Regions from separate parts of the Pseudarthrobacter sp. lyk4-40-TYG-27 genome, predicted to be linked through region 1. Evidence: riboswitches for the same ligand, from Rfam matches in the RefSeq annotation. Region 1 holds a riboswitch; the other holds the start of a gene.
The links. Region 1 has a riboswitch for glycine ahead of gcvP (aminomethyl-transferring glycine dehydrogenase). Riboswitches for the same ligand answer to the same signal wherever they lie in the genome.
Positions count from the first base shown of each region.

Region 1 (4,804 bases):
GGAAAGTCCCAGCGACGCCACGGTTCCAACGCCGGGGACGACGGCGGTGGCACCCACCAGGGCGCCTCCTCCGGCGACAGCCCGGAGGTAGTCGCGTTCCGCGATGTCTGCCAACTGCGCGGCTGTTGCCCGCGGATGCTTCTTCTGGAGCCTCCGGATGTAGCCCACCACCAAAGGCCGCTGGATCTGCACGGCCTTCAGGATAATGTTGTGAACGCCGGGCTTGGGCTTGCCCTGGGCGTCAAACATCGCGTTATGGGCGGTTTCCTGTGCGATACGGAGTGCGGGGTTGCTGCGCCGGGCCATGGTCACCTTCATTCAAATCGACCTGCAGCGCGTGGCTGCCGTGTCATCCCATCCTAAGTGGATAAACACTAAGCATGCTTACACTTTTTGGGCCGGCTCTTCTGCGTCCGCGCGTTCGCCGCGGCGACCGGCGGCCTCGTCGGCCCGAAGCTCGGCCCGGAAGACCTCGAAGCGGGCCAGGTGCGCGGGACGGCGCCGGAGAATGGCCCACGCCACGCCGAGGATGACGAACCAGACGGGAGTCACCAGCAGGGCAGCGAGCGTGTCGGGCTGGGTGGTCAGGGCCCAGAGAACGAAGGCGAAGAACGCGTACACCACCCACACGGCGGGGATGCCACCGGGCATCTTGAACTTCGAGGCCGCGTGCAGGTGCGGGCGGCGACGCCGGAAAGAGATGTAGCTCGCGAGGATGATCGACCAGACAAAGACGAAGCAGACGGCGGACACGGTGGTCACCATTTCAAAGGCCATGCCAACATCCTGGCCCGCATACATGAGTACGACGCCGGACAGCAGCAGGACGCAGGACAGGAACAGCGCGTTGCTGGGCACCTTCCTCGTGGAGAGCCGGCTGAAGACACCGGGGGCGTCGCCTTCCTGGGCCAGGCCGAAGACCATGCGGGACGTGGAGTAGATGCCGGAGTTCGCAGAGGACATCGCCGAAGTGAGGACCACCAGGTTGACCACCGTGGCCGCGGCGCCGAGGCCGGCCAGGGAGAACATCCCGATGAAGGGGCTGTGGCCGGCGGCGAACTGGGTCCACGGGGTGACTGCCATGAGGATGACCAGCGCGCCGACATAGAAGAGCAGCACGCGGACGGGGATGGCGTTGATGGCCCTGGGCAGCGTGCGCTCGGGATTCTTGGCCTCGGCGGCGGTGGTGCCCACCAGTTCGATGCCCACGAAGGCGAATACTGCAATCTGGAATCCGGCCACAAAGCCCATGAACTCATTGGGGAAGAACCCGCCATGGCTCCACAGGTTGGTGAAGCTAGCCGTGCCTGCGTCGCTCTGGAAACCGGTGAAGATCATGAAAAGTCCCACGATGATCAGGGCCGCGATGGCGACGATCTTGATGAGGGCGAACCAGAACTCTGTCTCGCCGAACGCCTTGACCGTGGCGAGGTTCAGCAGCAGCAGGATGCCCACCGTGGCCAGGCCCGGGATCCAAAGCGGCAGCGCCGGCCAAAGTTCTTTTGAGTACCCGGCGATGGCGATGACGTCCGCGATTCCGGTGATCACCCAGCAGAACCAGTACGTCCACCCGGTGAAGAAGCCTGCCCACGGACCCAGGAGGTCGGCGGCGAAATCACTGAAGGACTTGTAGTTCAGGTTGCTCAGCAGCAACTCGCCCATGGCCCGCATGACGAAGAAAAGCATGAAGCCGATGATCATGTACACGAAGATCACGGAAGGTCCGGCGGCGGAAATGGTCTTGCCGGAACCCATGAACAGGCCTGTGCCGATCGCGCCACCAATGGCGATGAGCTGGATATGCCGGTTGGTGAGTTGCCGTTCCAGGTGGGGAGGCCCGCTGCGGGCCGCCGTGGCAGCACCCTGGCCGCGGGCTGGTTCGCTGTTGGACGTGGGGGGATGAATCGCCATGAGGAACTCCATCGATAAAGCGGCTTTTGGAGCCGCAAAGATTTGGTTCCTCCCCGCTCTGTTGTGGACCTGAGAGTTTCCGCAGCCAAAGCCGCTTGCACCGTCGGTGAGCCAAGGTCATGCCCGGCTGCTTTCCAGAGTTGCCTGTCCGCGGCGGTACGTGGGCCTGAGAGTTTCCTGGGGAGGGTTTGCTCCTACGGCGCCTGCTGGGTGTACCCGGCAGGACTCTCCCGCCGCAGGTCGAAGGCGTATTCAGTTGGAGGTCGGCGGCTTTTTGGGCCGCCGCCGGGCATGCACGGGACAGGCGCCGACTGGTAGGCCGCTCCGGATACGCTGAGCCAGCCACCGGCGGCGCCAATCCCGGGTTCAGTGTGGTGTCCGTCACGATCGAATGTCAAACCCCTTCCGACACAAGCGGGAACGAAGGCATCACGCGCCCAGTCAAGCCCCTCACCGAACCTGGCCGATTTGCCAATGACGGGTTCGTCCCGATACCTTGTGAGCCGAATCACCCACATTTGAATAAGCCTTTCGAGCTGTGACGGGAGAGTCCTCCCGGCGAATCACCGGGCAGGCGCCGTAGGAGCAAATCCTCCCCAGGAATCTCTCAGGCCCATGTACCGTCACGGCGAGGCGACTCTGGAAAGCAACCAGGCTCCGGCCTGGTTCACCGACGGTGCAAGCGTCCCCTGCCGCCAGCAGGCAACGCGGAATCTCTCAGGTCCAATACAGAGCGGGGAGGAACCCATCCCACGCCGTGCCACCCTGGCCGGCCAGACCTGGAGTTCCTCATGACGATTCAGTCGCTTCCAACATCCTTCGTGGACCGCCATATCGGCGCGCGCCGCCAGGCCGACGTCGACACCATGCTCAAGGCCGTGGGCTACGACAGCGTGGACGGCCTGGTTGACGTGGCCGTCCCCGCGTCCATCCGGCAGGAAACTGCGCTCAAGCTGGCCGACGCCCTCAGCGAGGTTGAAGTCCTCACGGAACTGCGGAAGCTTGCCGCCAAGAACAAGACTGCCGTCCAGATGATCGGCCAGGGTTACTACGACACCGTGACGCCGCCGGTGATCCGCCGCAACATCCTGGAATCCCCGGCCTGGTACACCGCCTACACGCCCTACCAGCCGGAAATCTCGCAGGGCCGGCTTGAGGCGCTGCTGAACTTCCAGACCATGGTGCAGGACCTGACGGCGCTCCCGATAGCCAACGCTTCCTTGCTGGATGAAGCCACCGCCGTGGCCGAGGCCGTGCTCCTGATGCGCCGCGCCAACAAGTCCGCGGCAGCCAAGGACGGCAAGACTGTCCTGGACATCGACGTACTTCCGCAGACCATCGCTATTGTCAGGGGCCGTGCGGAGGCGCTGGGCTTCGAGGTGGAGGTCGCGGACCTGTCCAAGGGCCTGCCGGAGGGTGCCATCAATGGCGTCGTGCTGCAGCAGCCCGGCGCCTCCGGCCGCGTATGGGACCAGTCCGCCGTCATCACCGCTGCCAAGGACCGGGGCGCGCTGGTCACCGTGGCTGCGGACCTGCTGGCCCTGACACTGATCACACCTCCGGGCGAGCAGGGCGCGGACATTGCCGTTGGCTCGGCCCAGCGCTTTGGTGTGCCGTTGTTCTTTGGGGGGCCGCACGCCGCCTACATGGCTGTCCGCAAGGGCCTGGAACGTTCCCTGCCCGGCCGCCTGGTTGGGGTGTCCAAGGACGACGCCGGCGTTCCCGCTTACCGCCTGGCTTTGCAGACCCGCGAGCAGCACATCCGCCGCGAGAAGGCCACGTCCAACATCTGCACCGCCCAGGCGCTGCTGGCCATCGTTGCGTCCATGTACGCGGTGTACCACGGCCCCGACGGGCTGAAGGCGATCGCAGAGACCGTCCACAACAAGGCCAGGGTCTTGGCAACAGCACTCACGTCACTGGGCCGCGAACTGGTCACGGACTCCTTCTTCGACACCCTCACCGTCAGCGTTCCGGGCAAGGCCGCCAAGGTGGTCACCGCCGCTGAAGCCCGCGGCATCAACCTGCGCTTCATCGATCCGGACACGGTGGGCGTCTCCGTTGATGAGACGACGACGGCGGCAACACTTTCCGCCGTCGCCGTCGCCTTTGGCGCCGGTCCGGTGGGTGATGCCCAGGGATTCGAACTGCCCGACACTATTTTGCGCACCTCGGCCTACCTGCAGCATCCGGTGTTCAATACGCACCGGTCTGAACCCCAGTTGCTGCGTTACATTCGGAAGCTCTCGGACCGTGACCTGGCGCTGGACCGGACGATGATTCCGTTGGGTTCGTGCACCATGAAGCTGAACGCCACGGCCGAGATGGAGGCCATTTCCTGGCCGGAGTTCGCCTCGATCCACCCGTTCGCCCCGGACTCCCAGACCGAGGGCTGGCGCGAACTCATCGCCGGCCTGGAAGCGGACCTGGCCACGATCACCGGGTATGACCAGGTGTCCATCCAGCCCAACGCGGGCTCCCAGGGCGAACTCGCAGGGTTGCTCGCGATCCGCGGCTACCACCACTCCCGGGGCGAGCAGCAGCGCACCGTGTGCCTGATCCCGGCCTCGGCGCACGGCACCAACGCCGCCTCCGCCGTCCTGGCCGGGATGAAGGTGGTGGTGGTTGCCACCGCCGCTGACGGCACGATCGACCACGAGGACCTGACGGCCAAGATCGAGGCGAACCGGGACGTCCTGTCGGCCATCATGATCACCTACCCCTCCACCCACGGCGTGTTCGACGGGGACGTCCGCGAAGTCTGTGACGCCGTGCATGCTGCCGGCGGCCAGGTCTACATCGACGGGGCCAACCTGAACGCCCTGGTAGGACTCGCCCAGCCGGGCCGGTTCGGCGGCGACGTCTCGCACCTGAACCTGCACAAGACCTTCTG
Region 1 covers NZ_JARVSH010000003.1:2,197-7,000, forward strand. Annotated here, with positions in the region: gene QRM96_RS04485 (hypothetical protein) at 1-306, opposite strand, end outside; gene cycA (D-serine/D-alanine/glycine transporter) at 385-1,911, opposite strand; glycine riboswitch at 1,960-2,055, opposite strand; glycine riboswitch at 2,056-2,154, opposite strand; glycine riboswitch at 2,444-2,544, shown strand; gene gcvP (aminomethyl-transferring glycine dehydrogenase) at 2,703-4,804, shown strand, end outside.

Region 2 (4,804 bases), on a different contig from region 1:
CGCCAGCAGCGCGGACTTGGTGGCCTCGGTCAGGCCCTCACCGCCCATCAGCTTCACGTACGCCCACGAGATCGGCAGCACACCGGCCGAACCGAACCGGGACGCGGAGATCGCCACCCCGTGGCCCTCTTCATGGGCGGCCTTGTTCGCATCGCCCGGCATGAACGGTGCCAGGTGCGCCTTCGCGGCAACGGGCCCGACGCCGGGTCCCCCGCCGCCGTGCGGGATGCAGAAGGTCTTATGCAGGTTCAGGTGCGAGACGTCCCCGCCGAACCGGCCCGGCTGGGCCAGCCCCACCAGGGCGTTCAGGTTGGCCCCGTCGATGTAGACCTGGCCGCCGGCGGCGTGGACGGCGTCACAGACTTCGCGGACGTCCCCGTCGAACACGCCGTGGGTGGAGGGGTAGGTGATCATGATGGCCGACAGGACATCCCGGTTCGCCTCGATCTTGGCCGTCAGGTCCTCGTGGTCGATCGTCCCGTCAGCGGCGGTGGCCACCACCACCACCTTCATCCCGGCCAGGACGGCGGAGGCGGCGTTGGTGCCGTGCGCCGAGGCCGGGATCAGGCACACGGTGCGCTGCTGCTCGCCCCGGGAGTGGTGGTAGCCGCGGATCGCGAGCAACCCTGCGAGCTCGCCCTGCGAGCCCGCGTTGGGCTGGATGGACACCTGGTCATACCCGGTGATCGTGGCCAGGTCCGCTTCCAGGCCGGCGATGAGTTCGCGCCAGCCCTCGGTCTGGGAGTCCGGGGCGAACGGGTGGATCGAGGCGAACTCCGGCCAGGAAATGGCCTCCATCTCAGCCGTCGCGTTCAGCTTCATGGTGCACGAACCCAACGGAATCATCGTCCGGTCCAGCGCCAGGTCACGGTCCGAGAGCTTCCGAATGTAACGCAGCAACTGGGTTTCAGACCGGTGCGTATTGAACACCGGATGCTGCAGGTAGTCGGAAGAACGCTCGACGCCGGCCTCCAGCCCAAAGCCCTGGCCCTCGCTGTGTCCCTCGGCAACCGGGGCGCCGAAGACGTCGGCGACCTGCGCGACGATGGCCGGCGTCGTGGTTTCGTCGAGGGAGATGCCTACGGTGTCGGCGTCGATGGGCCGCAGGTTGATGCCGCGGGCCTCGGCGTCGGAAATCACTGCTGACGCACGGCCGGCAACACGGACCGTCAGGGTGTCGAAGAAGGAAGTGTGCAGGACATCCAGGCCGGCGGCCTTGAGCGCCGCGGCGAGGGTACGGGCGTGGCCATGCGTCGTTTCCGCGATCGCCTTCAGCCCGTCCGGGCCGTGGTACACCGCGTACATGGACGCAACGATGGCCAGCAGCGCCTGGGCGGTGCAGATGTTGGACGTGGCCTTCTCGCGGCGGATGTGCTGCTCGCGGGTCTGCAAAGCCAGGCGGTAAGCGGGAACGCCGGCGTCGTCCTTGGACACCCCAACCAGGCGGCCGGGCAGGGAACGTTCCAGGCCCTTGCGGACAGCCATGTAGGCGGCGTGCGGCCCCCCAAAGAACAACGGCACACCAAAGCGCTGGGCCGAGCCAACGGCAATGTCCGCGCCCTGCTCGCCCGGAGGTGTGATCAGTGTCAGGGCCAGCAGGTCCGCAGCCACCGTAACCAGCGCGCCGCGGTCCTTGGCAGCGGTAATGACGGCGGACTGGTCCCACACCCGGCCGGAGGCGCCGGGCTGCTGCAGCACGACGCCATTGATGGCACCCTCCGGCAGGCCCTTGGACAGGTCCGCGACCTCCACCTCGAAGCCCAGCGCCTCGGCGCGACCCTGCACGATGGCGATGGTCTGCGGAAGAACGTCGATGTCCAGGACCGTCTTGCCGTCCTTCGCTGCCGCGGACTTGTTGGCGCGGCGCATCAGGAGCACGGCCTCGGCCACGGCGGTGGCTTCATCCAGCAGCGAGGCGTTGGCGATGGGCAGTCCCACCAGGTCCTGCACCATGGTCTGGAAGTTCAGCAGTGCCTCGAGCCGGCCCTGCGAGATTTCCGGCTGGTACGGGGTGTAGGCGGTGTACCAGGCCGGGGATTCCAGGATGTTGCGGCGGATCACCGGCGGCGTCACGGTGTCGTAGTAGCCTTGGCCGATCATCTGGACTGCCGTCTTGTTCTTGGCGGCAAGCTTCCGCAGTTCCGTGAGGACTTCAACCTCGCTGAGGGCGTCCTGCAGGCGAAGGGCAGATTCCTGACGGATGACCTTGGGGACGGCGGTGTCAACCAGTGAGTCGACAGTGTCGTAGCCAACGGCTTTGAGCATGGTATCGACGTCGGCCTGGCGGCGCGCACCGATATGGCGGTCGACGAAAGTGGTGGAGGCTGGGCTAACCGGCACGAAGGAACTCCATTTACTCAGGCGGCGCAGGGTACGCCACAGCGATTCGGGTTCCTCCCCGCTCTGTATTGGACCTGAGAGTTTCCGCGGTGCCTGCCTGGCAGGACCCGCTTGCACCGTCGGTGAGCACACCGGCTCCGAATCCCCGATTGGGGGTCATGGGAACCGCCTGCTGCTTTCCAGAGGCGCCTCGCCGCGGCGGTACGGGGGCCTGCGAGATTCCTGGGGAGGATTTGCTCCTACGGCGCCTGCCTGTACACCGGCAGAACTCTCCCGCCGCAGATCAAAGGCTATTCACTTGTAAACCAGCCATGTGCTGGATCATGCGGGCCGGTGACAGCCCTCACAACATTCCATTGTCCTATGCCGCAACCCTTCCCGGCAAATGGCGGAGGCTACCTGCGAAGCCGCTCAAGGGCCGCCAGGAGTTCCTCCACGTCAGCCGCCGCTCCCCCTTGCGGCGCCGGGCCCACGGACAACATGGCGTTGAAATACAGCCCGTCCCCCATATACAAGACCGCTTTGGCCAGCCCCGGCCCCACGTCGGCCGCGATCTCGTCCAGCCACCGCTGCTGGATGGCCGCGAAACGGCGCCGCGTTTCCTGGTGCGCCACTTCCGCCAGCCTGGTGGCGGCAACGATGGCCCGGTCCAGCGGAGTGTCCGCCCAGACGGAGGAGCGGATGAAGTAGGCCGCCGCCCCCTCGGCGGCCGCGGCCATGGCGTCGGCGTCCTCTTTGGCCAGCCCGTCCAGGCGGTCCAGCAGCACTTCGATGAGCGCTTCCTTGTTGGGGAAGTGGTACAGCAGTCCCCCCTTGGACACGCCTGCCTTTTTGGCCACCGCGTCGAGCGTGGCCGCCCGCTCCCCCACGTCGATCAAGAGGGTTTCGAAGGCGTCAAGGACCGCATCACGGGCTACAGGCTTTCGGGGCATGCTTCCCATCATGCCCTCCGCCGGCGTCGAAAAGGGAAACGGCAAGGTTTTAAACTGTACCGTCTGGACGGTATATTTATTTTATGACGACTTCCCCTTCGACCTCGGCGCCTGCACGCAGCGGCGGAGCGGCCGGGCGGCCCCCGCGGCCCGACTGGCTCGCACTGGGGCTGCTGATGTTCCCGGTGCTGCTCGTCGCCGTGGACAATACCGCCCTGACATTCGCCCTGCCCGCCATCACCCGCGCCCTGGAACCCTCCGGTGTGCACGTGTTGTGGATTATTGACGCTTATCCACTGGTATTGGCCGGTCTCCTGGTATCGATGGGAAGCCTTGGCGACAGGATTGGGCGGCGCCGGTTGCTCATTATCGGCAGCACGGGCTTTGCCGGATTGTCCGCCGCAACGGCTTTTGCGCCCTCCGCGGAGTGGCTGATCGCCGGACGGGCCGCACTGGGGTTCTTCGGGGCGATGCTGATGCCCTCCACCTTGTCGCTGATCCGCAACATCTTCCCGGAGCCCAACCGCCGGCGGATGGCCGTCGCCATCTGGGCTGCCGGATTCTCCGGCGGCGCAGCCTTGGGGCCGATCTTCGGCGGCTGGCTGGTGGAGCATTTCTGGTGGGGCGCCGTGTTCCTGGTGGCGGTGCCCCTGATGGTTCCCCTGCTGGCACTGGGCCGCACTTTGATCCCGGAATCCAAGGACCCGTCGCCGGGAAGAGTGGACGTCCCGAGCATCCTGTTGTCCATGCTGGTGATGGTCCCCATGGTCTACGGCATCAAGGATGTTGCCACCGAAGGTCCGGGCCTGGCGGGCCTTGGCAGCATGGCGTTCGGCGTGGCGATGGGCGTGGTGTTCGTGCGGCGCCAGCACCGCTTGGAACACCCCCTGCTGGATATGTCGTTGTTCCGGAACCGGGTGTTCAGCATGGCCATCAGCGCCAACATCCTGGCCCTGTTTTCCTTCAACGGCTTCATCCTGTTCCTTGCCCAGCACCTCCAGCTCCTTGAGGGCCTGAGCCCGTCAGCCGCGGGCGTGGCGATGATTCCGGCGCTGGCAGCCACGGTGGTGGCCGGCTTGGTGGTGGTGCCGCTGGTTCGCAAGGTCCGCCCTGGCTACGTGGTGGCGGCGGGGCTGGCGTTCAGCGCCACGGGATACACCCTGGTGGCGTTTGGAAACCACGACGGCGGACCCGCGCTGCTGCTGGCAGCGCTCCTGGTCCTGGCGCTGGGCGTGGGCACGGCGGAAACCATTTCGAATGACCTCATCCTCGGCTCCGCGCCGCCGGAAAAGTCAGGGGCCGCCGCGGCGATCTCCGAAACCGGCTACGAGGTGGGCTCACTGCTGGGGACGGCCGTCCTTGGCTCCATCCTGACGGCCTCCTACCAGCACAACCTGCGCCTCCCGGCCGGATTGGATGGCATGCTCCCGGGCGCCTCGCTGCACAACGCCGGGGAAACGCTGGCCGGCGCCATGGAGGCGGCCGCCGCCCTGCCCGGCCCGCTGGCGGACGCGGTCCGCGACGCTGCGGCG
Region 2 covers NZ_JARVSH010000002.1:28,477-33,280, reverse strand. Annotated here, with positions in the region: gene gcvP (aminomethyl-transferring glycine dehydrogenase) at 1-2,340, opposite strand, end outside; glycine riboswitch at 2,530-2,626, opposite strand; gene QRM96_RS03585 (TetR/AcrR family transcriptional regulator) at 2,736-3,272, opposite strand; gene QRM96_RS03580 (MFS transporter) at 3,356-4,804, shown strand, end outside.
Region 2: linked by a shared signal. The riboswitch ahead of gcvP (aminomethyl-transferring glycine dehydrogenase) and the one ahead of gcvP (aminomethyl-transferring glycine dehydrogenase) in region 1 are both predicted to bind glycine.